4 regions of the Nocardiopsis nanhaiensis genome follow, and region 3 is predicted to be linked to each of the others. Evidence: riboswitches for the same ligand, from Rfam matches in the RefSeq annotation. Region 3 holds a riboswitch; each other region holds the start of a gene.
The links. Region 3 has a riboswitch for thiamine pyrophosphate ahead of thiD (bifunctional hydroxymethylpyrimidine kinase/phosphomethylpyrimidine kinase). Riboswitches for the same ligand answer to the same signal wherever they lie in the genome.
Positions count from the first base shown of each region.

Region 1: it holds a riboswitch for thiamine pyrophosphate, as region 3 does, so the genes downstream of both, thiO (glycine oxidase ThiO) here and thiD (bifunctional hydroxymethylpyrimidine kinase/phosphomethylpyrimidine kinase) in region 3, are expected to answer to the same signal.
Region 2: it holds a riboswitch for thiamine pyrophosphate, as region 3 does, so the genes downstream of both, ACYVD1_RS29130 (ECF transporter S component) here and thiD (bifunctional hydroxymethylpyrimidine kinase/phosphomethylpyrimidine kinase) in region 3, are expected to answer to the same signal.
Region 4: it holds a riboswitch for thiamine pyrophosphate, as region 3 does, so the genes downstream of both, ACYVD1_RS21010 (3-oxoacyl-ACP reductase) here and thiD (bifunctional hydroxymethylpyrimidine kinase/phosphomethylpyrimidine kinase) in region 3, are expected to answer to the same signal.

Region 1 covers NZ_BAAGZJ010000009.1:80,392-87,712, forward strand. Annotated here, with positions in the region: gene ACYVD1_RS06425 (TetR/AcrR family transcriptional regulator) at 1-697, opposite strand, end outside; gene ACYVD1_RS06430 (ATP-binding cassette domain-containing protein) at 783-1,709, shown strand; gene ACYVD1_RS06435 (ABC transporter permease) at 1,706-2,473, shown strand; gene thiE (thiamine phosphate synthase) at 2,571-3,242, opposite strand; gene ACYVD1_RS06445 (Rv2175c family DNA-binding protein) at 3,368-3,745, opposite strand; TPP riboswitch at 3,848-3,958, shown strand; gene thiO (glycine oxidase ThiO) at 3,927-5,183, shown strand; gene thiS (sulfur carrier protein ThiS) at 5,215-5,427, shown strand; gene ACYVD1_RS06460 (thiazole synthase) at 5,431-6,216, shown strand; gene pknB (Stk1 family PASTA domain-containing Ser/Thr kinase) at 6,570-7,321, shown strand, end outside.
Region 2 covers NZ_BAAGZJ010000089.1:2,326-9,646, forward strand. Annotated here, with positions in the region: gene ACYVD1_RS29120 (energy-coupling factor transporter transmembrane component T family protein) at 1-687, opposite strand, end outside; gene ACYVD1_RS29125 (ABC transporter ATP-binding protein) at 684-2,261, opposite strand; gene ACYVD1_RS29130 (ECF transporter S component) at 2,265-2,918, opposite strand; TPP riboswitch at 3,002-3,109, opposite strand; gene ACYVD1_RS29135 (transglycosylase domain-containing protein) at 3,222-5,381, opposite strand; gene ACYVD1_RS29140 (alpha-1,4-glucan--maltose-1-phosphate maltosyltransferase) at 6,158-7,321, shown strand, end outside.
Region 3 covers NZ_BAAGZJ010000060.1:19,243-26,563, forward strand. Annotated here, with positions in the region: gene rocD (ornithine--oxo-acid transaminase) at 127-1,401, opposite strand; gene ACYVD1_RS24235 (acyl-CoA synthetase) at 1,775-3,460, shown strand; gene ACYVD1_RS24240 (DUF368 domain-containing protein) at 3,827-4,756, shown strand; TPP riboswitch at 4,802-4,902, shown strand; gene thiD (bifunctional hydroxymethylpyrimidine kinase/phosphomethylpyrimidine kinase) at 4,895-5,698, shown strand; gene ACYVD1_RS24250 (alanine/glycine:cation symporter family protein) at 5,792-7,210, opposite strand.
Region 4 covers NZ_BAAGZJ010000046.1:7,905-15,225, forward strand. Annotated here, with positions in the region: gene ACYVD1_RS21000 (hypothetical protein) at 1-281, shown strand, start outside; gene ACYVD1_RS21005 (LLM class flavin-dependent oxidoreductase) at 459-1,775, opposite strand; gene ACYVD1_RS21010 (3-oxoacyl-ACP reductase) at 1,775-2,557, opposite strand; TPP riboswitch at 2,609-2,710, opposite strand; gene ACYVD1_RS21015 (5-methyltetrahydropteroyltriglutamate--homocysteine S-methyltransferase) at 2,789-3,907, opposite strand; gene ACYVD1_RS21020 (SRPBCC family protein) at 4,262-4,735, opposite strand; gene ACYVD1_RS21025 (TetR/AcrR family transcriptional regulator) at 4,758-5,405, shown strand; gene ACYVD1_RS21030 (hypothetical protein) at 5,496-5,783, shown strand; gene ACYVD1_RS21035 (DUF1801 domain-containing protein) at 5,816-6,190, opposite strand; gene ACYVD1_RS21040 (type I restriction endonuclease) at 6,239-7,321, opposite strand.

The DNA.
Region 1 (7,321 bases), on a different contig from region 3:
CTGGGTCGTCGTACTCCACGCCGGCGGCGAGGAGGTCGCTGCCCAGGAGTTCGCGCACGCGCGGATAGTCCTCGGCGGAGACCAGGGTGTCGAGCCGGTGGACGAAGGCGCGGTGGGCGTCGGCGGGGTCGAGGCCCTGAGCCTCCCAGGAGCGGCGCTGCTCCTCGGCGAGTTCACCTTCGGCCCGGGTGTAGGTCCAGATCAGGGTCGTGATCCGCGCGCACTCGGCGATGCTGAGCCCGGTCTCCTCAAGCGCACCCAGGCCCAGCTCGCCCCAGCGGACGAAGGAGGGGGCGAGGGGCTCGACGGTCACCGGGATCCCGCTCGCCCAAGGGTGCCGCCGGTAGACGTCGCGCAGCCCCAGAGCGAAGGAGTGCGCGCGTTCTCGCCACGTGGCGCCGACCGGTTCGGGGGGCGCCCCCAGAACAGCATCGGCAGCAAGCAGCAGCAGGTCGGAGCGGGACTCGACGTAGCGGTACAGACTCATGGTGCCGACGCCGAGCTCGGCGGCGGTTCGACTCATGGTGATCGCCTCGGCACCCCCCTGGTCGCCGAGGGCGATGGCGGTCTCCAGAATGCGGGCGATGGTGAGCTTGGGCCGGGGGCCCTTCCGAGGTGTAGGGCCGACCCCCCACGCCGAGAGCAGCACCTTGGGGATCGTCCGCACCGGATCGCCCGGCGGTTCCTGTTCAGCCATGCGGCCATCCTATTGCGTAATCGGCACGCAAATGTACTGCGTAGGGGTTGCGCAATGGTACTGGGTAAGGGTTACACTGTAGAACATGAACACACGAACACTCACCCAGAGCCCGCCACAAGAGACCACCGCCCCGGCGGTCAGCGTCTCCGGACTACGCAAGCGCTACGGCGACCACACCGTCCTGGACGGTGTCGACCTCGAAGTTCCGGCGGGCGGGATCCTCGCCCTCTTAGGGCCCAACGGCGCGGGCAAGACCACCCTGATCAACATCCTGACCACGCTCGTCCGACCCGACGGGGGCACGGCGCGGGTCCTGGGCCACGACGTGGTCCGCGCAGCGCGCCGGGTCCGCCGCGCGATCAGCGCCACCGGCCAGTACGCCTCCGTCGACGAGGCGCTCACCGGCAGGGAGAACCTGGTGATGGTCGCCCGCCTCCTCGGCGCCGATCGCCGCACCGCCGACAGGCGCGCCCGTGAGCTACTCGACCACTTCGATCTCACCGACGCGGCCGACCGCCGTTGCGGCGGGTACTCGGGCGGGATGCGTCGGCGGCTGGACCTGGCCGCGAGCCTGGTGGGCTCACCACCGGTGGTGTTCCTGGACGAGCCGACCACCGGCATGGACACCCGCAGCCGCCAGGCGTTGTGGCACACGATCACCGGCCTTACCGAGCACGGCACCACGGTCTTCCTCACCACGCAGTACTTGGAGGAGGCGGACGTGCTGGCCGACCGGATCGCAGTCCTGGACGGCGGCGGGATCGTCGCCCAAGGCACGGCGGCCGAGCTCAAGCGCCGCGTGGGCCAGGAACTGGTCGAGCTCACGCTCGCCGACGGGAGTATCGAGTGGATGCGGGGCGACGGCTCCGCCGAGCACCTGCGCTCCGCCCTGAACTTCCACCACCGCGCGGGTGTCCCCGTCTCCCGGGTCACGGTCCACACCCCGACCTTGGACGACGTGTTCCTCGCACTCACCGACCGCCCCACAGCGAAGGACCAACCGTCATGACCGCTCCCCTGCGCGCCGAGGCCGTCCTCACCAAGCGCGGACTGACCCATTCCCTGCGGGACGTCGACAGCATGGTGACCGCCGTGGTCGCCCCGGTCGCCGTCATGCTCCTTTTCGTGACCGTCTTCGGCTCCGCCGTGGAAGGCCTGACCAGCGACGCGTCCTACGTGGACTACGTGGCGCCCGGGGTGATGCTCCTGTGCGCCGGCTTCGGGGCCTCGATGACCGCGACGGCGGTGCACTCCGACCTCTCAAAGGGCGTGATCCGAAGGCTGCGGACGATGCCCATCCGCGCCTCGGCGGTGGTGACGGGACACGTGGTGGCCGGAACCCTGCGCAACCTGGTGTCGACGCTGCTCGTCCTGATCGCGGCGGTCGCGCTGGGCTTCCGACCGGAGGCCTCCCCCACCGGGTGGCTGTGGGTGCTGGCGCTGGTGAGCGCCTACATCGTCCTACTCACCCTGGTCGCGGCTGCCTGGGGGCTGGCCGCCCGGTCGGCCGACACCGCGGCGACGTTCGCCTTCGTCGCGCTGTTCGTGCCCTACCTGTCGTCGGCCTTCGTCCCCATCGAGGGGCTGCCGTCCTTCCTCCAAGGCTTCGCCGAGCACCAACCGGTCTCCCTGGCCATCGAGACCCTCCGCGAACTCACCTCCGGGGCGCCCGTCGGCGACCAGGTCACCGCCTTGGTCCTGTGGATGTCCGGGCTCACCGTGGCCGCGCTCGTCCTGACCCAGTGGCTGTTCCAGCGCGCTGGGCGGCGCTGAGCGGAGAGGCCCGGACCGCCAAAGGCGCGGGGCAGAAGGACACGACGCGGCCCCGGTACCCCCTGGCGGGGCTCCGGGGCCGCGGTCGGTGTGTCCCTCAGGTGTTGTCGGCGCGGGCGGTCAAGCGGGCCTTGAGCGCGGTGGCCGCCGCGCGGGGATCCTCCGCCTCGGTGACCGCGCGGACCACGACCACCCGCGTGGCACCGGCGCTCAGCACCTGGTCCACGTTGTCGAGGTCGATCCCGCCGATCGCGAACCACGGCCGGTCAGAACCCAGTGCCGAAGCGCGATGCACCAGGTCCAAGCCGGCGGCCGGGCGTCCCGGCTTCGTGGGCGTGGCCCAGGTCGGACCCACGCAGAAGTAGTCGCTCCCGGCTTCCTCCGCGGAGGCCGCGGCGGCGTCGACGTCGTTGTTGGAGCGGCCGATGACCGGGTCGGCGCCGACGATGTCGCGCGCCATGGGCACCGGGAGGTCGCGCTGCCCCAGGTGCAGGACGTCGGCGCGCACCGCACGGGCGATATCGGCCCGGTCGTTGACGGCGAGCAGGGCGCCGTGGCGCTCACACGCCGCACGCATGACCTCGAGGGCGGCCAGCTCCTGGCGCGCTTCCAGGCCCTTGTCCCGGAGCTGGATGATGTCCACTCCCCCGGCCAGCGCAGCGTCCGCGAACTCCGCGAGATCGCCGCGCTCCGTACGGGCGTCGGTGCACAGGTACAGAAGGGATGCGTCCAGGCGCTTGCGCAGGCTGGTTCCGTGGCTGGTCCTCACCCGCCCCACTGTAGGGCCTGGCGCTCCGGGCGGCCGAAGGGGCGCGCCCTCCGGGCCGCCCGGCGGTGTCTCGCGCGGCCCCGCCTGAAGCTGCCCGTGAACGGTGCTCTAGGAGGCCGTGTCCTCTAGAAGGCCAGGCTCTGGGCACGGCGGCGCACTTCGGTGCCGCGGTCCTCGCGCATGGCCTGGATGGGCGTGCCCGGCAGGCTGTCGTCCGAGGTGAAGAGCCAGCGCAGGGCCTCTTCGGTGGAGAAGCCCGCGTCGGAGAGCAGCACGATGGTGCCGGACAGCCCTTTGACGAGGTCCCCACCGTCCAGGAAGGCGGCGGGGATGGAGAGCTCACCGCCACGGACCACGCCCATCATGCGCTTCTCGCGGATGAGTGTCTTGATCCGGTTGGGGCTCACGCCCAGCGGCTTGGCCGCCTCGCGCAGGGTCAGCCAGTCGCCGACGAGTTCGTCGAGTTCAGGGTCGCTTTGTGTCACCCCACCAATCTGCCACATCCGCCGAGCGCCGGTGGTCGTCCGGCGGCACCTGGTACTCGGCGCACCGAGATCCCCGCCACACCGGGTCTGGACACCCTGCCCTAATATGGAAGGAGAGCAGACACGTCCCGCGGGAGCCGGGTGGACCCGGCTGAGAGGGAGGCTGGCCGCCTCCGACCGCACGAACCTGATCCGGATCATGCCGGCGAAGGGAGTGGAACACGGCGCCGTGCGCACCTTCGATGTTCCCCAGCACGCAAAGATTCGTCCTACCAATACCGGTACACGTGAGACCGTGACCGTGGTCGGCGGCGGCATCATCGGCCGGGTCACCGCCTGGCGGGCCGCCCAACGAGGGCTGCCCGTCACCCTGATCGAACCCGACCCGGTCAACGAACCCTCGACCGCCCGCGCGGCTTCGACCGTCGCGGCCGGCATGCTCACCCCCGCCACCGAGGCGGTGTTCGGCGAGGAACCCCTGATGGAGTTCGGGGTGCGCTCCGCCCGCCGCTACCCCGACTTCGTCAAGGAGCTGGAGGACGCCAGCGGCGTGGACGTCGGCCTCCAGACCACCGGAACGCTCCTGGTCGCCTTCGACCGCGACGACCTGGCCGTCCTCACCGAACTGCACGCGCTGCAGCAGCGCCTGGGCGTGGCCGCCGAACGCCTGACCAGTCGGGAGTGCCGCCGCCTGGAACCCATGCTCGCCCCCGGCGTACGCGGAGGGGTGCTGGCCCCCGACGACCACTCCGTGGATCCGCGCCGACTGCTCTTGGCCCTCGCACGGGCCGGTGAGCGCGCCGGTGTGCGCGAGATCGCGGGACGGGCCGAGGAGGTCACCTCCCCCGGCCCCGACGGCGCCCGCCTGGGCGTGCGCCTGGCGGACGACTCCCTGGTCGCCGCTGGGCAGGTCGTCCTTGCCGCGGGCTGTTGGGGCGACCGGATCAAGGTTCCCGAGCCGGTAGTGCCCCCGTTGCGCCCGGTCAAGGGACAACTGCTGCGCGCCCGAACCCCCTCGGGGGAACCGCCCCTGGTCAGTCGCACCGTGCGCGGCCTGGTCCGCGGTTTCCCGGTCTACCTCGTCCCCCGGGCCGACGGCGAAGTGATCGTCGGCGCGACCCAGGAGGAGCTGGGCCACGACACCGCTCTCACCATGGGCGGGCTGTGGCAGGTCCTCCGGGACGCGCGCGAGCTCGTACCCGGGGTGACCGAGCTCGAGGTCACCGAGACCTGTGTGGGGCTGCGGCCCGGATCACCGGACAACGAACCCCTCCTGGGGCCCACCCTGGTCCCGGGCCTGCACCTGGCCGCCGGGCACTTCCGGCACGGGGTGCTCCTGGCCCCAGAGACCGGCGCGGTCATGGCCGATGCACTCACTACCGGCTCGCTGCCCGACCACGCGCGCCGGTTCGCCGCCGACCGGGAACTGGCCGGCGGCGGTGCGCAGACGACCTGAGAGAACACTGGAACAAGACGTGGGAGAAGCAGTGGAACTGATCATCAACGGCGAGGCGCGCCAGACCGCGGCCACCACCGTGGAAGCGGTCGTACGCGATGTGGCATCGACCCGGGACGGGCAGATCCAGGGCGGGATCGCCGTAGCCGTCAACGACGAGGTGGTGCGCCGCACCGCGTGGTCCGACACCACCCTGGCCCCGGGTGACCGCGTGGACGTTCTCACCGCAGTACAGGGAGGCTGAACCATGCCCGAGACGCCCCTTACACACACGCTCGACGACCCCTTCGAGATCGCGGGTGTCACATTCGACTCCCGCCTCATCACCGGAACCGGCGGAGCACCCTCACTCGAGGTCCTGGAGGAGGCCCTGCAGACCTCCGGCACCGAGCTCACCACCGTGGCGATGCGCCGGGTCAGCCCCGGAACCCAAGGGTCGGTCTGGGACATCCTGGAGCGGAACAAGATCCGCCCCCTGCCCAACACCGCAGGGTGCTTCACCGCCGCCGACGCGGTACGCACCGCCAAACTCGGCCGCGAGGCCCTGGAAACGGACTGGGTCAAGCTGGAGGTGATCGCCGACGAGCACACCCTCCTCCCCGACCCGGTGGAGCTCCTGGACGCCGCCGAGGCCCTCGTGGACGACGGTTTCACCGTCCTGCCGTACACCAACGACGACCCGGTACTGGCGCGCCGCCTGGAGCAGCTGGGCTGCGCGGCCGTCATGCCGCTGGCCGCGCCGATCGGCTCGGGGCTGGGCATCCGCAACCCGCACAACCTCGAGCTGATCGTCGAGCAGGCGAACGTCCCGGTCATCGTGGACGCCGGGATCGGTACCGCCAGCGACGCCGCACTGGCGATGGAGCTGGGCTGCGACGCCGTGTTGTTGGCCACCGCCGTGACCCGCGCGCAGAAGCCGGTCCTCATGGCCTCGGCGATGCGCGACGCCGTCCGGGCCGGGCGCGGAGCGCGGCTGGCCGGACGCATCCCGGTCCGCCGACATGCCCAAGCATCCAGCCCTGACGTGGTCTGACCGCGGCCGAACAGCAGTGCCCGCGCCCACCGCCACCGGCGGCCTTCAGGAGGCGCCTTCGGTAAAGCGCGGGTGAGCGCGGCGTCACTGCCAGGTTTGCCGCTGTCCCCTACCGTGGGAGGGGTGTGCGTGCCGCCGGACGGCACCTCACGGACTGACCGCCCAGGCGCGAACGTCCCACACCGACTCCACACCGGCCGCCACGCCGTTGGACGCGGGGACGCCGCGACCGTGAACCGCGGGGCGAGACCCGACACCGGCTTCCGCTATTGTGTCGGTTCGACACCCTGTGTCGGGTACGCGCCACCGGCCGCGAATGCCCGCGCTCCCCGCAGCAAGGACACTACTCCGCCGTGGACATGACCACTTCCGACCCGCTTGTAGGCGCGACGCTGGACCGTCGCTACTTCGTCGAGTCAAGGATCGCCGGTGGCGGTATGGCTACGGTCTACGTCGCCCACGACCTACGGCTGGACCGACGGCTGGCCCTGAAGGTCATGCACCCCTCCCTTGCACAGGACCCCTCCTTCGTGCAGCGCTTCATCAACGAGGCGCACTCGGTCGCCAAGCTCTCCCACCCCAACGTGGTGCAGGTCTTCGACCAGGGCGAGGACGCGGGACACGTGTTCCTGGCCATGGAGTACGTCCCGGGCCAGACCCTGCGCGACCTGCTCCAGGAGAAGGGTCGGCTGGGTCCGAAGGACGCCCTGCAGGCGATGGCCCCGGTCCTGGCCGCGCTGGGCGCCGCCCACCAGGCGGGCATGGTGCACCGCGACGTCAAGCCCGAGAACGTCCTCATCACCAAGGACGGCCGGGTGAAGGTGGCCGACTTCGGGCTGGCCCGCGCGGTGGAGCAGTCCAACCAGGGCCTGACCCGCACCGGCACACTCATGGGTACCGCCGCTTACCTGGCGCCGGAGCAGATCGAGAAGGGCGTGGCCGACGCGCGCAGCGACGTGTACGCCGCGGGCATCATGCTCTACGAGCTGCTCACCGGAGGCCAGCCGCACACCGGCGAGACGCCCATCGCGATCGCCTACCAGCACGTGAACGAGGACGTTCCCCGCCCCTCGCACTTCCTGCCCAACCTGCCGCCCGCCGTGGA
Region 2 (7,321 bases), on a different contig from region 3:
GGCGTGGCTGCGCCTTCCGGTGCCGAAGGCGCGCGCGTCCATCGCCGTGGCCAGCAGTGTTCCGGTCCGGATGGAGCGCACCAGCAGAGCGAACAGTCTTCCGAAGAACAGCGTGACGATCCGCACCGGGTTCCGCCCGGCCTCCAGGCCCCGGGCCCGGCGGGCCAGCGTGATGGTCCGCCACTGGTCGGCGAGCAGCGGGATGAGCCGCAGCGCCGCGAGTACCCCCATGGCGGGGCGCTCGGGCACCCTGAGCTTCTGCACCAGGCTGTCGGCCATGTCTGTGGGGTCGCTGGTGATCGCGGCGAGCAGCCCGGGCAGGGCGATGGCGAGCAGGCGCACTGCCGCACCCGCCGCACCCTCCAGACCGTGTTCCCCGTACAGGTAGTTGACCGACCCGGTGGTGAGCCCCATCAGGAGGAAGGGACCGCACAGGACGAGTAGGGTGCGCCGATCGACGCCGCTGAACGGCACGATCAACAGGACGGCGAGCAGGACCACGCCGCCCGTGACCCCGTCCACGGCCGGGACCAGCCCGAGCCCGATCAACATCGCGGCCAGCAGTTTGGCGGCCGGGTTCCGACCCATGAGCCAGTAGCGGGCGCCACCGCCTTCGGGCACGTCCAGGGTCAGGGTGTCCCCGCCCTCAGTCCCCGCGGTCTTCTGCTCGGTGTTCTGAGCGGTCATGTGCCCGCCTCCCGGTCCGGTCCGTTGAGCGAGGGGGCGGCGGTGACGGTCGCCGGAGGGTCTGGCTCCTGCCGAGCTCGACCGTCGGCCACGCGCACGCGCGCGTCGGTCAGATGGCGTTGGAGCAGCCCGTCGTGCGTGGCCATGACCACGGCCCGGCCTTCGGTCCGCAAGGCCCCCAGCAACTCCACCAGCTCCGTCCAGGTCCGGGTGTCCTGGCCGAAGGTCGGTTCGTCCAGAACCAGCATGTCGGGTGCGTGCGCGGGGCCGGAGCTGAGCGCCGTCGCCACGGACAGGCGCCGTTTCTCGCCACCGGAGAGCGTGTACGGGTGCACTCCGGCGAGCTTGGTCAGTCGCAAGCGTTCCATCAGCTCGCCCACCCAGCGGTCCGTCTCGGCCTCGCCCATCCCGGCGCGCAGGGGGGCGAAGCGGAGTTCCTCTTGGACGGTGGTGGTGACGAACTGGTCCTCGGAGTGCTGGAAGACCGTACCCACGTGCCGGGCGAGCCTCCTCGCCGGCCAGCGAACGAGCGGACGCCGATCCGCGTCCGCCAAACGCCCGCGCGGCAACACCTGGCCCTGATGGGGTTTGACCAGACCGGCCAGCATCGTCAGGAGCGTGGACTTGCCCGCGCCGTTGGGTCCGGTCAGGGCGGTGGCGGTACCCGCCGCCAGGGCGACGTTCACCTCCTTGAGCACGGTGCGTCGGGGCGTGGCCCGCACACCCACTTGGAAGGGTGTGCGGGCCACGACGTCCACGGTCTCGGCCACGGGCGCCCCGCCAGGCGCGGGTGAGAGTTCGGGTGCGGGCTCGTTCCCCGGGATCCACACACCTTGGTCGGCCAGGGAGCGACCGTGCTCGGCGAACACGGTGCGCGGTGCCCCGTCAGCGATCACCCCTCCGCCCGGTTCCACCACCACGACCCGGTCCACCAGGTCCACGACGTCGGCGACCCGGTGCTCGACCAGCACGAGGGTCGCCTCGGTCTCGGCCAGTAGCTGGGACAGCAGGACTCGAACGAGCTCGGCGCCGGCGGGGTCGAGGTTGGCGGTGGGCTCGTCCAGCAGCAGCAGACGCGGACGCATGGCCAACGCCCCCGCGATGACCAACCGCTGTTTCTCTCCGCCGGACAACGCACCGGTGGAGTGGCGGAGGCCATAGGGGAAGCCCACCTCGGACAGGGACCGCTCCACGCGGGGCCAGATCTGCTCCGGGGCGACGCCCAGGTTCTCCAGCCCGAACGCCACGTCGTCCCCGGCGCGGGCCATCACCAGTTGGGTATCGGGGTCCTGACTGACCAGCCCGACCCCGCCCCGCCCCCGGTGTGCGGGGCAACCGTCCACAAGCAGCGAACCTTCGTGATCGCCGCTGATGGCGCCGTCTTCACCGGTGAGCCCGGCCAAGGAGTGCAGAAGGGTGGACTTGCCCGCACCGGAGGCGCCGAGCAGCAGCACGCGCTGGCCGGGCTCGATGGTCAGGTCCACCCCACGCAGCGCGTAGGTGTCCCGGCCCGAGTGCTTCCACCCCCAGCCGGAGAGCTCGACGCGTGCTCCGTGTGCGCTTGATTCGGCCATCGGTCAGCCCTTGGCTGACGGGAAGGGGGCGAGCGCGCCGGACTTGGCGAGCGCGGTGGTGAGCACTCGCGCGCCCACTCCGGCGATCAGGCCGGCGCTGATCACCACGATCACTCCGAAGATCAACTGGTAGTGGAGCGGCCAGGTGACGTTGGTAACGATGTTGTTGCGTACGGCTGGGGAGAGCGCGGACACAGCGGCCGCGAGCACGGCCGCGCCCATGGTCCAGCGCTTGTAGGCGAAGGCGAGGAAGACCAGCTCGGCCAGGAGGCCCTGCATGGTGCCGGCCAGGATGACCTGCATCCCCCACTGCGTGCCCAGGATCGCCGACACGGAGGCAGCAGCGATCGAGGTGAGCAGAGCCGCACCGGGCTTACGGATGATCAGGCCTCCGAGCACGCCGGAGATCAGCCACATGCCGTAGATGACGGCATGGCCGGGCGGGAAGGCCACGAACAGCGGGTACGTGACCGACCAGACGAGGTTCCACAGCCAGAAGACGACGCCGATAGCGACACCGATCACGGCGGCCACAACGATGTCGACGGTGCGCCAGCTCCGGAACTTGGCGCGCACCTCCTGGATGAACCCGGTTGGCTCGGATCCGCTCGTAGCGCCGGTGCCGGGTCCGGCGCCGGGGTTGTTGCCTGTACTCATGTCGGTAATGTCCCTTCGTCGGGGGTGACGAGGGCCCATGCAGCTAGGAGCGTCAACGGGCGCATGTGAGGGCACGTGCACGGTGACGGGTTCCTATGACTTCCTTCGCTGGCATGACCCAGATCAGGTGTGTAAGGGTCTGCGGCGGGGTGCCGCACTCTCAGCGCTCTCGCGCTCCCCTGTCGGTATCTCTCTATTATGCGCCAACAAGGGGATCTGTGGGGTGTTTCCACCCCACAGATCCCCTTTCGGCTCTTCGCCGGAACGCCCGGAGGCCCCAGAAAGACGCCCGAAAGCCCCGCCTCAGGCGTCGGAGTCCGAGTCGTCGTCATCGCCGTCATCGTCGTCGGACTTGGGCGGCTCGGCGTCCGGGTCGCCGAAGGCCCCCGGCGAACCCGCGAAGCCCTCCGACGGCAGCGGAGCGGTGGCGCCGCGCATGGTCTCCTGCCAGATCTGGCCGGGCAGTGTGCCGCCGTACACGATCCCGTAGTAGCTGCCGCCGATGGTCACGCCCTGGAGCGGGTTCTGTTCGCCGCCGCGCACGTCGCCGACGGCCACCGCGGAAGAGAGGTTGGGCGTGTACCCGACGAACCAGGCGTAGGCGGCGTTGTCGGTGGTCCCGGTCTTTCCGGCGACCGGACGGCTGAGGCCCAGGCCGTTGGCCGTACCGCCGTCGAAGGTCTGCTGCAGCAGGTGGTTGACGCCGTCCGCGGCGCTCTCCTCCACTGTCTGCTCGCACTCGGACTCGGTGCTGACTCGCTCATCGGTTCCGTCCTCGCTCACGGCGCGCACCGGGCGGGGCACGCAGTACACACCCCGGGCGGCGAAGGTGGCGTGGGAGGCGGCCACGTTGAGCGGCGACACCTCCTGGTCGCCGAGGGTGAAGGAACTCCACACCCCGAGCTCCTCGCCGTCGGCCCGGTACACACCGGCCTTCTCGGCCATCTCCGCGGTGGCGCACAGGCCCACGCGCCGCTGGAGCTGGGCGAAGTAGGTGTTCACCGAACCCTTGGTGGCGCTGATCATGTTGTGGCTGCCCTCGTCGCTCTCACCGGCGTTGCGCACACTCCACGAGGACATCGTGCCGCCCTCGCAGTTGGACATGCCGCTGACCGACAGGCTCTTCGGCGAGTCGAAGCTGGTGCCGTACCCCAGGCCCTGGTCCAGGGCGGCGGCCAGCGTGTACGTCTTGAAGGTCGAGCCCGCCTGGAAGCCGGTGGAGCCGCCGTCGTCCTGGTCGACGGCGAGGTTGATCGAGGTGCTGCCGACCTGCTCGTCGTCGAAACCGTGGCGCAGGTTCTGCGCCAAGCCGCGTACGCGGCCGGTGCCCGGTTCGACCAGCGCCTGCGCGGCGAACTTGGTGGAGTCCTCGTAGGGGACCCGGTTGTCGATGGCGTCCTGCGCGGAGTCCTGCGCGTCGGTGTCGAGCGTGGTCTGGACGGTGAAGCCGCCCTGGGAGATGCGCTGGTCGCGCTCGGAGGCGGTGTCGCCGAGCAGGTCCGAGCTCCGCAGCCAGTGCATGACGTAGTCGCAGAAGAACGGGTAGTCGCTCTCGGCGCAGCTGCCCCCGCGCGGGGTGGCGTCGATACCCAGGCCCTCGTCCTGGTACTCGGCGGCCTCGTCAGCGTCGAGCATCTCGGTCGCGACCATCCGGTCCAGCACCAGGTCACGGCGTTCCACCGCCTCCTCCGGGTTGTTGAGCGGGTCGTAGAAGGAGGGGCCGCGTACCAGGCCGGCCAGCAGGGCGGCCTGCCCGGGGTCCAGGTCGGCCGCGGACACGGAGAAGTACCGTTTGGCGGCGACCTCGATGCCGTGCGCGCCCGAACCGAAGTAGGAGAGGTTCAGGTAGCCCTCCAGGATCTCGTCCTTGGTGAGGCGCTCCTCGACGTCGATGGCGTAGCGCAGCTCGACGAGCTTGCGGCTCAGGGTCCGCGAACTGGCCTCCTCCAGCTCCTCTTCGTTCTCAGCGCTCTCGATGAGGAGGTTCTTCACGTACTGCTGGGTGATGGTCGAGCCGCCCTGCAGGTCGCCCTGGGCAGTGCGCAGCGCGGCGCGGGTCACACCGCGCAGGTCCAGGCCGCTGTGCTCGTAGAAGCGGTCGTCCTCGATCGCCATCAGGGCCGAGGTCACCCACGGGCTGATGTCGTCGAGCCCGACCACCTCGCGTTCCCGTTCGGCGACCTCGCCGAAGGGCTCTCCGGCGTCGTCGGTGAGGAGGATCCGGGACGAGGGGTGGGGGACGTCGAGGTCGCCGGGCAGGTCCATGAACCCGGCGGCCGCGTCCCTGGAGACCACCCCGAGCCCGCCCGCCCACGGCATGATCAGGGCGGCTGTCAGGAGCCCGGCGAGCACGCTCAACCCCGACAGGCGCAGGAGCGTACCGCCCCGCCCCTTCAGCAGGTCACTCCTGAGGAGTTCCTGTGCCCTCCCAGTGAACAGACCACCCTGGTTCGACTCCGTCACGTCGCCCCCCTACGGCCGTGTGCTGCCCGCCTGCCAGGCAGGACGGACACTGCGTCGACCACCTTCCCAAGGGCCGCGCAAAGGGAAGTCCGCCATAACGGGCGTGTCACCGAAAAGCTTCCTCAATCCCCGGCAAAGCCCTCAGATCGACCATGTGGCGCGATCACTCGCACATCAGACGAAAACGACCATCCTTTTTCTCGACATCAAGACGAGTCGACCAACAAATCCGGGAGCAGCACAAAGCAGGCCGACCGAATGTGGGGCGAATGGTTCTTAGGAGACCCATCGGACGCAAGGGGATGTCCGGAATACGACCCCGCAACCACCGGGTGCATTCGGTCATCCCTACCCACCCCGAACCCCGGGACAACATCGGGTATTAATTTTCTGACTTGTCATGACGGAGAACCGGAAAACAACCACAGGGACGTCTGAATCAGGTGGCCCCTCATGCCCGATTTGCGAAGTTTGACAGGGCGAAATCGGGCAAATACCAGGTCCTGGCGCTGCCGACCAGTGTGATGAGGATCACATAAATAATCCGGCCCCAACACACCGCCAAACCCCACTAGAGGGCAGACGATAGACAGCGGAGGGCACCGAAGCGGCAATCCGGACAGTTTCTGATCCAGCACTTCGTTAACTCCGTCTTGCGCTAGATGAACTTCCGGTTATTTCCACTCTTCGACACCCGTGCGCCATCGGCGCGCCATCAAAACACCATCCACACATCACCCCATATCGCCCGAAACACGACAATTACGGTGTAGCCAGTGATCGGACGCCTGCCCATCCTCGAAATCTCTCCAGACAACAACCTGGGCCCGGTGAAATCCGTTCCCGGAGAACGCTTCACCGTGGGCGCGACGGTGATCCGGGAGGGCCACGACTCCCTCGCCGCCGGCGTTGTGGTCCACTCCCCCGACGGCCGCCGCCAGGCGCTCGTCCCCATGCGCGAGAAGGCACCCGGGACCGACCGCTACGAGGCGGAGATCAGCCTTCCCGCCGAGGGGAACTGGTCGTTCTCCGTCGAGTCCTGGACCGACCCGCTCACCACCTGGCTCCGCGCCGCCCGCGTGAAGCTCCCTCTGGACACCGACACCGAACTCGTGCTGGAGGAGGGCGCCCGCCTGCTGGCGCGGGCAGGACGCCGCACCCCCCGGGTCCCCGCCCTCACCAGGGCCGCGAAGACGCTGCGCGACACCTCCCTGACGCCGATGGAGCGTTTCGGGGCCGCCGTCACCCCCGATGTGCTCGCCGAGATGGAGCGCAAGCCGCTACGCGAGCTCGTGACCAGGTCCAAGCGCACCAAGGTCGTCGTCCACCGCGAACGGGCGCTCTTCGGCTCCTGGTACGAGTTCTTCCCCCGCTCCGAGGGCGCACAGGTCGACACCGTGCCCGGCCAGGAGGTCTCCGGAACCTTCGCGACCGCCGCCAAACGCCTCCCGGCCATCGCCGACATGGGTTTCGACGTGGTCTACCTGCCCCCGATCCACCCTGTCGGGAAGGCCCACCGCAAGGGCCGGAACAACTCCCTCCAGGCGCAGGACGGAGATCCGGGGTCCGTGTGGGCGATCGGTTCGGCCGACGGCGGCCACGACGCCGTCCACCCGGACCTGGGCACCCTCGCCGACTTCGACACGTTCGTTGCCGAAGCGCAAGAGCACGGCCTCGAGATCGCCCTCGATCTGGCGCTCCAGTGCTCACCCGACCACCCCTGGGTGGCCCAGCACCCCGAGTGGTTCAGCAAGCGGGCCGACGGTTCCATCGCCTACGCCGAGAACCCGCCCAAGAAGTACCAGGACATCTATCCGCTCTGCTTCGACCACGACTTCGAGGGCCTCTACGCCGAGTGCCTGCGCGTGGTGCGGCACTGGATCGACCACGGCGTCCGGATCTTCCGCGTCGACAATCCGCACACCAAACCGGTCGCCTTC
Region 3 (7,321 bases):
GCCCCTGTCCCGAAAGCGGCATGGCTGTGCCCCGCCCCGGATCCCTCCGAAGCGGGGCACTCGCCGTCCCACACGGTGACGATGCGCCTCATCCCCTGCGCGTCACCGCTGCTCGGACCATGCGCGTCACCGCTGTTCGGACCGTAGCTCCGCGAGGACCTCGCCGAAGCGGTCCAGCCCCCAGTTGAGGTCCTCCTCGCTGATGATGAGCGGCGGCGACATCCGCACGGTCGACCCGTGTGTGTCCTTTACCAGGACCCCGCGTTCGGCGAGGCGCTTGCACAGCTCCTTGCCGGAAGCGAGCCCGGGGTCGACGTCCACCCCCGCCCACAGGCCGATGCTGCGCGCCGACACCACTCCTGCGCCGACGAACTCGTCGAGCCTGCGGCGCAGGACCTCCCCCAGCTTCCGGGCGTTCTCCAAGTAGGGGCCCTCGGTCAGCATCCGGACGACCGTGTGCCCCACCGCCCCGGCGAGCGGGTTGCCACCGAAGGTGCTGCCGTGCTGGCCGGGTTGGATGACGCCGAGGACGTCCTCGTCGGCGACCATCGCCGAAACGGGCAGGATCCCGCCGCCCAGCGCCTTGCCGAACAGGTAGGCGTCCGGCACGACACCGGTGTGCTCGCAGGCCTTGACGGTGCCCGTGCGTCCCAGACCCGACTGCACCTCGTCGGCGATGAACAGCACCTGGTTCTCGTCACAGATCTCGCGGACGCGGGGCAGGTAGTCCGCGGGCGGCACGATCACGCCGGCCTCGCCCTGCACGGGTTCGATGAGCACAGCCACGGTCGTGTGGTCGATGGCCTCCTCGATGGCCTTCGCGTCCCCGTAGGCCACCGAGCGGAAGCCCGGGGTGTAGGGGCCGAAACCGGTCTTCGCCTCCATGTCGGAGGAGAAGGAGATGATGGTCGTGGTCCGACCGTGGAAGTTGGCGCCGGCCACGACGATGGTCGCCTGGTTCTCCGCGACTCCCTTGACTTCGTAGCCCCACTTGCGGGCCACCTTGATGCCGGTCTCCACCGCTTCCGCGCCGGTGTTCATCGGCAGGACCTTCTGTTTGCCGACCATGTCGGCGAGGGCGCTCACCCACGGGCCGAACTGGTCGTTGTAGAAGGCCCGGCTGGTCAGCGTCACCCGGTCGAGCTGGGCGTGCGCGGTCGCCAGGAGGTCGGGGTTGTGGTGGCCGAAGTTCATCGCCGAGTACCCGGCGAGGCAGTCGAGGTACCGCTTTCCCTCCACGTCGGTCACCCAGGCGCCACGGCCTTCGGCGATCACCACGGGCAGGGGTGAGTAGTTGTGTGCGGATCTCGACTCCGCGAGTGCGATGTGGTCCGCGCTGGTGAGTGCCTGGCCGCCGGGGTTTCCGGCGGAGTCCTGCTGTCCCAGGTTCTGGGTGGTCATCTAGCAGCTCCGATCACCATTGACCGATGTCAGACAGTAGATACCCACCGTGAGGCGCGGTAGCGCCCCGACGGCGGAGATCCCCCAGGAGTTGAGCAGATGATCCGGTGAGCACACAAGGGGTGGCGGATGTCACCACCACTAGTCGGGGCCCGAAATCCGCGCGGCACCAGAGCCCGCACATGCCCTGAGCGGGCACGGTTCATGCCCGCCAGCACGAGCGTTACGCGGGGTGATTACGCAGGTGACGCGGTCCACAGCCCCAGTCGCGATCGCAGTGCTTCCCGACGGGTACGGTCGCTCCTACCAGCCACAGCCGCCGCGAGCGTTTCCGCCGAGGACGGCAGTCTTTCGATCGTCAGGGAGGTCAGACGTGCCCCGTCACGCGTCACCGGACACCCCCTTCTCCCTCGCCGGCCTCATGGCGGCGGTGGCCGAAGCCGTGCCCGACCGGACCGCCTTGGTCGCCGGGCCCCGTCGGCTCACCTACCGCGCCTTGGACGAGCGGTCGACGCGTCTGGCCCGGCACCTGGTCGAGGTCGGTATCCGCCCCGGTGAGAACGTGGCGGTCCTGTCCTTCAACCGCGTCGAGTGGGTCGAGTCCTTCGTCGGTGTGCTGCGGGCCGGCGCGGTTCCGGTCAACGTCAACTACCGGTACGTCGCGGGCGAGCTGGGACACGTGCTCTCGGACTCGCACTCGGTGGCCCTGATCGCCGAGGACTCCCTGGCCGCGACGGTGTCCGGGGTCCGCACGGACCTGCCCCGGCTGCGGCACGTGCTGCTGCTCGAAGACGGTTCGGAGCGCGACGCGTCCCTGGCGGGTACGGACTACGAGGCAGCGCTGGCGGCACAGGACGCCGACGGCTCCGATGTCGCACTGCCCGAGACCAGCGGCGAGGACCACTACCTCCTCTACACCGGCGGCACCACCGGCTATCCCAAGGGTGTGCTGTGGCGCCAGGCCGACATCTTCCGCGCCGCCGTGGAGCGGCGCGCCCCGGGCGCCCCCCGTGCCGGCAGCCTCCGCGAGGTGGCGGACCGCGCGACCGCCTGCTTCCCGCAGCGGATGCTGGTGCTCGGGCCGCTGATGCACGCCGCCGGGCAGTGGAACGCGCTGAGCATGCTGCTGTGCGGCAAGCGCGTGGTGCTGTCCACCGACCGCAGCTTCCAACCGGGCCGGGTACTGGAGCTGGCGCACCGCGAAGGCGTGCACGCCCTCCAGCTGGTGGGCGACGCGATGGCCCGCCCGCTGGCCCGGCACCTGCTCACCGAGCCGTCGCTGTGTCCCGACCTCACCTCGGTGCGGTCGGGAGGCACCCCCCTGACCCCCGCGGTGCGCGGGCTGTGGCGTGCGTGGCGCGAGGACATCACGCTCGCCGACTCCTACGGGGGTTCGGAGACCGGTGTGTGCGGTTCGGCGACCGTGCCCGACGAAGAGGTCACCGTCGCGGTCTCCGCCGACCGGCAGAGCTTCACCATGGGCGGCAGCATCTCCGTGCTCGACGACGCGCTGCGCCCGCTGCCCCCGGGCTCGGTCGAGGTCGGGCGCATCGCCCGGACCGGGCGGATCCCGCTGGGCTACTACAACGACCCGATCACGACCGCGCGCACCTTCCCCACGGACGGGGAGGGTCGGCGCTGGGCGCTGTCGGGGGACTACGGCACCCGGGCGGAGGACGGATCGATCGTTCTGCTGGGCCGGGGCAGCGTGGTCATCAATACTGCCGGGGAGAAGGTCTACCCCGAAGAGGTGGAGGCCGTACTCAAGGCCTACCCCGGGGTGGAGGACGTGATCGTGGTCCCCGCGCCGGACGAGAGGCTCGGGCAGCGGGTGACGGCCCTGGTGTCGCTGGCCCAGGACGCGCACCCGGACGAGGACGCGCTGCGGGCGCACTGCCGTGTCCGGCTGGCCGGCTTCAAGGTGCCCCGGACCGTGCACTTTGTGGACCGGGTGCGGCGCACCGCGGTGGGCAAGCAGGACTACCGGTGGGCCTCGTCGGTGGCCAAGGACGGTTCCGGGAGCGCGTCCCAGCCCCTGTTCGACTCGCTCCCGCGCTGAATCCGGCCCGTCTCCCGACCTGAGGTCGGCTCACCCCCGATCTGACCTTTCGGACTCAGGAGATTCCGCAACGCACCCAACCGAAACCAACGGCCTGAATGCGCTCACACGCCTTTCCTCCTCCCCGGCGACGATAGACTTGGCGCTGCCCGGCCCTGGGCCTCATCACCCCTTCTCCCCCGTGGCGCGGCCGGGCGGCAAACCCACGCGCGGACGTCGGGCCCGGTAGCCGGTGGCGGTCGCCCGCACGGACCTGCGCGGACCAGCACCCCTTTGACTCTCCGGTCTCCCGTACGGAACCGGTGGCACCATCAGGACGGAGGACGGCGCCCCCTCCCGGGACTCCCCGGGCCCGCGCCCGACAACATGGCCAAGTCAGCAGGCTCCTACATCTTCAATTTCGTGCGCGGCGGGGCCGTGGGCACATCCGAGGCTCTGCCCGGCATCAGCGGCGGCACGGTCGCGCTGATGGTCGGCCTCTACGACAAGCTGATCGGCGGTGCCGGAAACGCTGTCAGCGGCATCAAGCGGTACGTCACCGACGTGCCGCGGGGCCGCGGCAAGGAACGTGCCAGGGAACAGTTCCGCCAGGTCGACTGGTCCGTTCTCCTGCCCGCCCTGATCGGTATGGGTGTGGCCCTCATCCTGGCCGCGATCTTCCTCGCCCCACTGGTCGAGGTCTACGACCAGTACGCCTACGCACTCTTCTTCGGACTGGTCCTGGCGTGCCTGTACATCCCCTACACCACTGCGGGCAAGCGCTGGCAGCCCTGGCACTACCTCGTCGCCCTGGCGTTCGCCGCGCTGGCCTTCTTCCTCACCGGCCTGCCGGGCGCCAACCTGCCCACGCACCCGGTGGTCGTGTTCTTCGCCGCCGCCGTGGCCATCTGCGCCCTGGTCCTCCCGGGTATGTCTGGTTCGTTCATCCTCCTGACCCTGGGCCTGTACGAGCCCACCATGGCCGCCCTGCGCAACGTCGACATCCCGTACATCACCGTGTTCGTCCTCGGCATGATCACGGGACTGGCCCTGTTCGTGAAACTCCTCCAGTTCCTGCTGGAGAACCACCACCACATCACCCTCGTGGTGCTGACCGGGCTCATGGCGGGTTCCCTGCGCGCCCTGTGGCCGTGGCAGGACGACCAGCGCAGCATCCAGCCGATGACCGACGTCCCGGTCACGGTCGCCTTCGCGGCGGGCGGCTTCGTTGTCGTCGTCGGCATGATCGTCTGGGAGCGCCGCAAGCACGCCCAGCAGGAGGCCCTCGAGGAGCGCGGCGACTTGACGGTCCACTAGAGTCGGTACCGCCACAGACGCATACGGATGCCGGGGCCTCGGGGTCCCGGCGGCGCGGGGTGCCGGAGAGAGTTCTCCCGGCTGAGAGCACACCCGTCGAACCTGCCCTAGTTCGCACTAGCGAAGGAACGCCAGATCATGAGCGCTTTCAATGCCGTGTCCATCGCCGGAAGCGACCCCAGCGGGGGTGCCGGCATCCAGGCGGACCTGAAGTCCTTCTCCGCCCACGGGGTCTTCGGGATGAGCGTGGTGACGGCCTTGACCGCCCAGTCCACGCGCGGGGTCACCGGGGTGCACGGTGTCCCCGCGTCCTTCGTCACCGACCAGATGGACACCCTGTTCACCGACGCGACCGTGCACGCGGTCAAGGTGGGCATGCTGGGTACCTCGGAAGTCACCGAGGCGGTCGCGGCCGCGGTGGACCGCTACCGGCTGCCCAACGTGGTCGTGGACCCGGTGATGGTGGCCAAGAGCGGTGACCGGCTACTGGAGAGTTCCGCGACCGAAGCGCTGCGCACCGAGCTGCTGCCGCGCGCCGACCTGATCACCCCGAACCTGCCCGAGGCCGCCGATCTGCTTGGCGAAGCCGAGGCCTCCAGCCTGAAGCAGATGCGCGACCAGGCCGAGCGCCTGCTCGAACTGGGCCCGCGCCGAGTCCTGCTCAAGGGCGGTCACCTGCCGGGCGCGGAGAGCGTGGACCTGCTGGTCGACGGGGTGTCTGAGCCGGTGGAGTTCCGCGCCGCCCGTGTGGACACCCGCAACACCCACGGCACCGGCTGCACCCTGTCCTCCTCGATCGCCGCCCTGATCCCGCAGTCCCCGGACACACGGGCAGCGGTCGCCGACGCCAAGGCCTACCTGACCGAGGCCCTGCGCCGGGCCGAGGAAGTCGACGCCGGCGGCGGCCAGGGCCCCGTGCACCATTTCCACCTCTGGTGGTAGCCGGCACAGCCACCTCTGGTGGTAGCCGGCACCTGAGCATAGGAAGGGGGCCGACCACGGTCGGCCCCCTCGTCATGCGTCCCTCGGTCCGGGTTACCCGCGGACGTCCTCCATGACGGCATCGGGGTTCCGCCAGTCCGGGTGGTCGAAGAACTTCCTGGTCTCCGACACGATCAACGGGGACAGGAGGAGCAGCCCGATGAGGTTCGGCAGCGCCATGAGGGCGTTGGCGATGTCGCTGAACAACCACACGTCGTCGAGGGCGGCGACGGAGCCGACGAAGATGACCGCGATGAACACCAGGCGGTAGGGGAACACCATGACGCGACCGCCCAGGAACTCCACGCACCGTTCTCCGTAGTAGGCCCATCCGAGCAGGGTGGTGAACGCGAAGACCGTGACCGCGGCAGCGACGACGTAGACACCGCCCACCGCGAGCGCCGGACTGATCGTGCCGAGCCCCTCCGACAGCGCCTGGCTGGTCAGCAGCGACCCGTCCTCCGGGTCCTCGACGTCCCAGACTCCGGTGGTGATGATGACCAGGCAGGTCATGGTGACCACGATGATGGTGTCGATGAAGGTCTGGGTCATCGAGACCATGGCCTGACGGACCGGCTGCTTGGTCTTTGCGGCAGCGGCGGCGATACCCCCGGTGCCCAGGCCGGACTCGTTGGAGAAGATACCGCGGGCGAAGCCCTGCTGGATGGCGAGCAGGAAGCCCGCTCCGGCGACGCCGCCCGCCGGCGCGGTGAGGTCGAAGGCGCTGGTCACGACGAGCTGGAGGGCGGGCAGGAGCGAGGCCCAGTTGGCGGCCAGCACGATGAGGCAGATGCCGACGTAGGCGATGATCATGATCGGGACGAGCGCCGAGGCGACTCGGCCGATGCTCTTGATGCCGCCGAGGATGACAGCGCCGGCGAGCGCCATCAGGATCAGACCGACCATCCACGGCTCGATCTCGACGAGGCTCGTGACCTGTTGGGTGACGGTGTTGGCCTGGGTTCCGTTGCCGATACCGAAGGCGGCGATGGCGCCGAACACCGCGAAGGCGATACCGAGTGTGGTGCCGAAGCCACCGGGCAGACCGTTCTTGAGGTAGTACATCGGTCCGCCGCTCTGCTCGCCCTTGGCGTCAGTCCGACGGAACTTCACCCCCAGGAGGGCTTCACCGTACTTGGTTGCCATGCCGAGGAATCCGACGACCCACATCCAGAAGAGCGCACCCGGTCCGCCGACCCCGATGGCGAGGGCGGCACCGGCGATGTTGCCGACACCGACTGTGGCCGCCAGAGCGGTGCTCAGCGCTTGGTAGTGCGAGATGTCGCCCTGGACCGACGGGTCCTCCTTCCTGCGGATCAGTGCCAACCAGAGCGCGTGCGGCAGCCTGAGCAGCTGGAGCAGACGCAGACGAATGGTGAGGTAGAGACCGACAATGAACAACAACGGAATGAGGACGTAGGGCCCCCACAGGATGTCGCTGACGATCGCCGCCATCTCAAGGAGTTGGTCCACGGGGGATCTCCCTTTCGGTGAGTGTGTGGGGTCGGGGGAGCCGGAGGACAAACGGGGGAACCAGCACCCTCGGAATCGTGTTGGCACTGGTGAGCGCCGCGCGATATCGGC
Region 4 (7,321 bases), on a different contig from region 3:
CCTGTCTGCACTGGGAGGGTTTCTCGAGGCTGGAGGACGACCTGGGCCACCTCTACCTGCTGCGGCTGGACACGGAGAAGCAGGGCCGGGGCCGCATGGGCACCGATGAAGAAGTGACCCAGGTCGTGATTCCCGCCATCGTGCCGCAGGCCCGACGGCTGTATCTGACCAGTCCCGGCTACTGGGAATCCCAGTTCCAGAAGCTCGAGGGCCATCTCCGAGGCAGACCGGTTCACACATCTGTGCCAGACAAGGCGATGGTGAGTGTGGACCTCACCTGAATTCCCTGCCGCGATCATGTGAGCCGTCGGGCTTTGGGAGCGCGGGGGCGGCGTACTGCCGACCGCGCCCGGTCCCAGGCGGTGGGAGGCCCGGCGCTGGGTACCGCGATCGCGAGAGCGGTGGGAGGCCCGCCCGTACCCGGTGCGGACCTCCCATGACTCAGTGCGTCCCCCGACTCAGTGCGGTGACGGCGGTCGATCCAGGCCCAAATGGCCCCGGAGCGTGTCGGACTCGTAGTCCCTCCGGAACAGCCCGCGCTTCTGCAGGACGGGCACCACGTGGTCCACGAAGTCCTCGATCCCGCCCGGCAGGGACGGCGGCATGAGGTTGAACCCGTCAGCGCCGCCGTTCTCGTACCACTCGGTCATCCGGTCGGCGATCTGCTCGGGGGTTCCGACCATGGTGCAGTGTCCGCCGCCGGCGGCCAGCCGCCCGAGCAGCTGCCGTACCGTGGGCTGCTCGGAGCTGATGATGCGCAGGATGGTCTCGTAGCGGCCCTTGGGGCCGGTGAACTCCTCCAGTGGCGGCAGGTCGGGAACGGGGGCGTCCAGCTCCCAGTCGCCGCAGTCCTGTTCGGTGAACAGGCCCAGTTGCTGCAGCGACTCCTCGGTCGGCAGCAGTTCATCGAGTTCGCGCTGCTTGGCTCTGGCCTCCTGCTCGGTGGAGCCGACGTAGGTGACCAGCCCGGGCATGATCCCGACGGACCGGGGGTCGCGGCCGGCCCGGCGGATCCGGGCTTTGACGTCGCTGTAGTAGGCCTGGGCGCTGGGCAGGTCGTAGGCCACGGAGTAGATGGCCTCCGCGCGGCGGGACGCCAGCGTGCGGCCCTGCTCCGACGAGCCCGCTTGGAACAGCACCGGGTTGCCCTGGACCGGGCGCGGCACGTTCAGCGGACCGTCGACCTGGAAGTGCTGGCCCTGGTGGTTGATGGGGCGCACCAGGTCCGGGTCGGCGAAGACGCCGCCCCGGTCGTAGTGGATGGCCTTGTCGCTCCAGGAGTCCCACAGCCCCAGTACCGCCTGCACGAACTCCTCGGCGCGCTCGTAGCGCTCCTGGTGCGCGGGCATCTGCTCGTACCCGTGGTTGCGGGCCTCGGTGTCGAACATGGACGTCACCACGTTCCAGCCGATCCGTCCCCCGCTGATGTGGTCCAGGGAGGCCAGCAGGCGTGCGGCGTGGAAGGGGGTGTAGAACGTGCTGGACACGGTGCTGACCAGCCCGATGCGGCTGGTGGCCCGGCTCATGGCCGACAGGGCGGTCAGGGGCTCGAGGAACCACCACGGGCCGCCGGCGACGTTGCCCGCGGCGTGGCCGTCGGCGAAGAACACCGCGTCCAGGCGCCCGCGTTCGGCGGTGCGGGCCAGTTCCTCGAAGTAGGTGATGTCGCCGACCCGTTCGGCGGGCGAGTCGGAGTGGCGCCAGGCGGCCTTGTGGTGGCCGCAGCCGAAGATGAACAGGTTGATGTGCATCTGGCGGTCGGTGGGGGCGTCCATCAGTTCATCACCAGCCCGCCGTCGACGACGAGGTTCTGGCCGGTGACCGCGCGCGCCCATGGGGAGGCGAAGTACAGGGCCGCGTCGGCGAACTCGGCCGGGGTGGTGACCCGGCGCAGCGGGGTGGTGGAGGCGATCATGTCGAACACCTCGTCGGGGGTGGCGGAGCTGGCGTCGGTGGTGCGCAGCAGGCCGCCGGAGACCATGTTGACGGTGATGCCGTCGGGGCCCAGGTCGTGGGCGAGCGTGCGGGTCAGCGACAGCAGGGCCGCCTTGGCCGCGGTGTAGTCGTGGTAGGGGACGACCGGGTGCTGGAACAGGTTGGTGCCCACGTTGATCACCCGGCCGAACTCCTGGCCGCGCATGGAGGCGAGGGCGGCCCGGACGGTGTTCAGGGCACCGTGGACGGTTCCGCTGAACTGCTGGTCGAGGTGTTCGGGAGTGAGGGTGTCGGCGTGGGGCCGGGCGTCGCCGTTGAAGGTGAAGTCGGCGAGCGCGTTGTTGACGACTGTGGTGACCGGGGTGCCGAAGTGGTCCTGGGCGGCTTGGACCATCGCGGTGACCTGTCCGGGGTCGCGGACGTCGGCCTGCACGGCCAGGGCGCGGTCGGGGTGGGCGGCGGCGAGTTCTTCGGCGGCGTCGGCGCTGTGGAGGTAGTTGACCACCACGCGGGCGCCTTGGCCCAGGAAGGCCTGAGAGAGGTGGGAGCCGAGACCCCGGGCCCCGCCGGTGACGACGACGGTCTGCTGGTCGATGGGGAGCGCGGTACGGGAGGAGCTCATCGGTGGCCTTTCTGACATGGGCGAAGGCGATCCCCTCGGCCACCGATGCCACCGGCCGTGTGCGGACATCCCTTCGCCAGCGTTACCTGGATCAGGTTCGACGGGTGTCATCTCAGCCCGGGAATTCGGTTCCGGGCACCCCGTGTCACTCCCGCTCAAGGTAGCCCATGGGTGCTGTCCCGGGCTACTCCTCACGCACACGGCCTCATCCCGTGGGAGGGCGGCTGTCGACTAGCCCCAGACCTCTTCGGCGGTCTCCACGATCAGGCGCAGCTTGGCCACCTGCTCGTCGTAGGTCAGGTCGTTGCCCTCGAAGGTCGAGGAGAAGCCGCACTGGGGCGACAGGCACAGCTGCTCCAGCGGCACGTGGCGGGCGGCCTCCTCGATGCGGCGCTTGAGCCCGTCCTTGCTCTCCAGCTCGCCCTTCTTGGTGGTGACCAGGCCCAGGACCACGTACTTGCCTTCGGGGACGAAGCGCAGGGGTTCGAATCCGCCGGAGCGCTCGTCGTCGAACTCCAGGAAGAAGCCGTCCACGTCCAGCTCGTTGAAGAGCTCCTCGGCCACGTGGTCGTAGCCGCCGCTGGCCACCCACGACGAGCGGAAGTTGCCGCGGCACATGTGGGTGGTGACGTTCATGCCGGTCGGCCGGTTGGCCAGTGCGGCGTTGAACTGGCGGATGTAGCGGGTGTGCAGCTGGTCGCCGTTGTCGCCGCGCTCGTCGATCATGCTGCGCTGTGAGGGGTCGTTGAGGTAGGCGAGGCTGGTGTCGTCCAGCTGCAGGTAGGTGCAGCCCAACTCACCGAGGGCGCGCACCTGATCGGCGTAGGCCGCCGACAGGTCCGCCCAGAACTGTTCCTGGTCGGGGTAGACCCCGGGGTCGATGGCGGCCGAGCCGCCCCGGTAGTGGACCATGCTCGGCGAGGGGATGGTCAGCTTCGGGGTGTTGCGCGTGACGGTCTCCCGCAGGAAGGCGAAGGCGTCCCCGAAGATGGTGTGCTCGGACCGGATGCGTTCGGTGACCCGCAGCCCGGAGGGGGTGAACTCGATGTCCTCCTTCTCGTTGTGGAAGGTGACCTTGAGTTCGTCCTTGACCTTGGAGATCCCGCCGAGCTGGTAGATGAAGTCCATGTGCCAGGACCCGCGGCGGTGCTCCCCATCGGTGGCCGACTGGAGCCCGACCTCTTCCTGCATGCGCACGACGTCGCGGATGGAGTCGTCCTCGACGGCCCGGAGCTCCGCGTCGTCGATGTTGCCCGCGGCGTGCTCGGTGCGCGCCTTGAGTAGCCGTTCGGGCCGCAGCAGGCTGCCGACGTGGTCTGCGCGGAATGGCGGTGTGGTCTTGGGTGCCATGTGGGGCTCGGCTTTCTGTCAACGGGGGCCGCGGCCAGCCGACACGTTCGCGCCCTCTGGCACGGTCACCGTCGGGGGTCAGGGTGCCGAGCCACTCGGTGCGGGCACGGTGCCACCGTGTCCGGTTGCGCATAACCCAATTCGTGCGGAATGCGAACATTTGTTCTCTGAGTGAACCTATTGGATCTCCCAAACGAGGTCAACCCTCTGACACGCCGGAAGGTGATCATCGCCAGCTCACCGGCCCGACCCATGTGCGGGCCGCACGCTTCCGCCCCCGTGGCCGCCAGTACGGACACCAGCGATCGCTGGCCGCGTCGACCGCCGCGATGACGAGCGCCGCGGCTCGGTCGCTCAAGGCTCCCGTACGTTCCCCTCCTCCAGGTGGCGTTTGGCCCGGGAGAGCTCCCCGGCGACCTCCCTCTGCAGCCGACTGCGCAGAAGGGGTTCGTAGAACCAGCGGACTGCCGCCGGGAAGGTGAAGTCCAGTGTCCGGGTGACCTCGGTGCCGCCGGGGACCTCACGGCAGACGAAGCTCGCGTGGAAGTCCGCCATCGCCCGCGCGATCCGGTTCCGCGGGGCGGGTGCGAGCGAGATGTCGACGCGTTCACCCGGCGTGAGTTCGATGAGCTGGATGACCGGGGTCGGCGTGGGAAGGCCGCCGAGCGTGGGGCGGCACTTGAACTCGGTGACGTTGCCCTGGCGCCTGGCCCAGTGGACGGGGCGGATCTTGTCGTCCACGTGCTGGTAGCGCTCTATGTCCATGACCAGCTGCAGGAGATCGTCCGGAGCGCACCGGACGGTCTCGGTGGCTTGCGCGGTAACCATGGTGAGAGAGTACTCTCTCACCATGGAGTCAACAAGCCCCCGGTCCTCGACAAGCCGCGATCGGTTCATCACCGAGGCCGCCCGCCTCTTCGCCGCCAAGGGCTACAAGGCCACGAGCGTCGCCGACATCCAGGTCGCCTGCGGGCTGACCCCCGGGTCCGGGGCGCTCTACAAGCACTTCCAGTCCAAGCGGACCCTGCTGGACGCGGTGGTGCGCGGGCACAGCCGAACCCTCAGCAACGGTAGAAGCAGTTTCGAGCGGGAGCTCCCGGAGAACCCCCACGACGCGCTGCGCCTGATCGTGGACGAGACCTGGCGGGGCATCGAGCGCGACCGCGAGCTGCTCCGCATCATCCTCCGCGACCTCGACGGTGTCCCCGACCTCCTGGAGGAGATCTGGGCCGACATCGTCGCGGCCGTCTACACCGGCCTCTCCGACTGGCTGCGCGCGGAGTCCGCGCAGGGCAGGATCCACGTGGCCGACCCGCGCGCCACCGCGGCCGTCCTCATGGGATCGCTGACCTACTATCCGATCCTCGACGCGCTCATCGGCCACGTCCCCGGAGACGTCTCCGCCGAGTCCTACGCCGCCGCCTGGGTGGCCCACGCCGCGGCGACGCTCGGACTGCCGCCGGAGGAGCCGGTCGCTCCTTCGGACGTCCCGTCCTGATCCGGCGCAGGAGCAGCCCGCGGCCATCGGCGGGAACCAGAACCGGATCGGCACAGTCAGACCCGTGTACGCAACCGAAGGGAGAGGAACGTGCTCATTCGTGCGGTGTGCGGGGCCGCGGTCGGGGCTGTGCTCGGTGTCCTCGCCGTCGCGATCGCGGCCGGGGCCACCGCCGCGCTCTCGCACTACACGCAGACGGTTCAGGAGATCCCCTACATCTTCCTGGCTGCTTGGGCGGAAGGCGGTCAACAGGTGCAGCGGTACTACTCACCCGACGAAACGGGGATGCTGGTCGTGGTCCTGCTCTTCGCGCTCGCGGGCCTGCTCTCCGCCGTGTTCGCCAAGGGCGGGCAGCGCCGGAAGAGCAGCAGCAAGTAGTAGTGGCGGCCGGGCACGGGTGGGAGCGTTGCTCAGGGACGCGGGGTGCGGACGGCGGCCTCCACGAGCAGCGCGCGGATGCCGGGCCGGTGGACGTCCGCAGTGGTGCGGAACTTGATGTGCCGCGCCTTCTTGCCGGTGCCCTCCAGCAGACCGCCCGGATCGAGGTCGGTGAGTTCGGCGCCCCTTGCGAGCATGAGGTTCACGTGCCCGCTGTGCACGGCGATCGCGGCAACCAGGTGCTTGTACGTGCCGGGCTTGTAGGTGAAGCCGATCAGCCTGGCCGAGGGGTCGGGCTCCTCGACCGCTTCAGGGACGGCATCGGCCGCGAGCTCGCGCAGCAGGTCGACGATCTCGCCAATGTGCGTATCGAGGCCCCTGACCAGGTCCTCCACGTCATCGCCCATGCCCCGATCCTACGGGCACGGCCGCTGCCATCCCAGGTCGCTCGGGTGTCAGTCCAGGTAGTTGCGTACCGTCTCGCGGATGGTTTCCGCGTGGTGGTAGATCTCGTCGACCGAGTCCACCGGGTGGCGGGTCTCGTTCTTGTCGGCGTCGAAGGTGCCCAGGTACTTCTTCGACTTGGCGTTGAAGTGCAGGCGCGCGATCGGCTTGCGGTTGTTGTCGTCGAACAGGATCGCGAAGTAGCTCTTGGAGTCGCGGTGTGCGATCCGCTGGGGTTTGATCTCGCTGCACGCGATCGCCTTGACCACCTGGAAGCCCTCCAGCTCCTCCAGGGTGGTCTCGATACCCGAGTCGGACTCCGCGTCCTCCTCCGCCGCTTCCCCGCTGTCGACGGGCTCCGCCTCGACCTGTGGACGCGTCGATTCCAGGGCGTTCTTCAGGCGGGCGTTGACCTGGTCGTCGAGGAAGGCGTTGGCGGCTTCCTGGACGAGCGGTGTGAACTGCTCCCGCGCCCGCTTGGTGAAGGACTTGTCGTAGACGCGGCCGGCGAGGAACTTCACCCAGTCGTCGTCGGGCTCGTGGAACTGATCCGCCAGCGTGCGCTTGAGCGCGCCGAGGTACTTGAGTTTCTCCGCGGCGTCGATCACCGAGGTGAGGTCGAAGGAGGCCTTCGTGAGCTTGCGCAGTTCCGGGAGGAGGCTCTCGTCGACGTCGTTGAGGTCGAGCACCATGAACGGCTTGGGGTCCATGAGGTTCGAGGAGTCGAGGTCGGTGTAGAACTGGTACTCCGCCCCGTTGGTGAGGATCGCGATCCGCGCCTTGGTGACCGAGAAGTACCGGTAGAGCTGCGAGGCGTGCTCCGCCTTCAGGCCGCCGTCGATCTTCTTGCACTCGACGAGGATCTGCACCTCGTCGTCGTGCATGATGACGTAGTCGACCTTCTCCCCCCTCTTCACGCCGACGTCGGCGGTGAACTCGGGCACCACCTCGTGCGGATCGAAGACGTCGTAGCCGAGCACGGTGGCGATGAACGGCATGACGAAGGCGTTCTTCGCCGCTTCCTCGGTCTGGATCACCTCGCGCTGCTTCTGCACCTTGGCGCTGAGCGCGGCGATCGTCTCTTCGAACTCCAT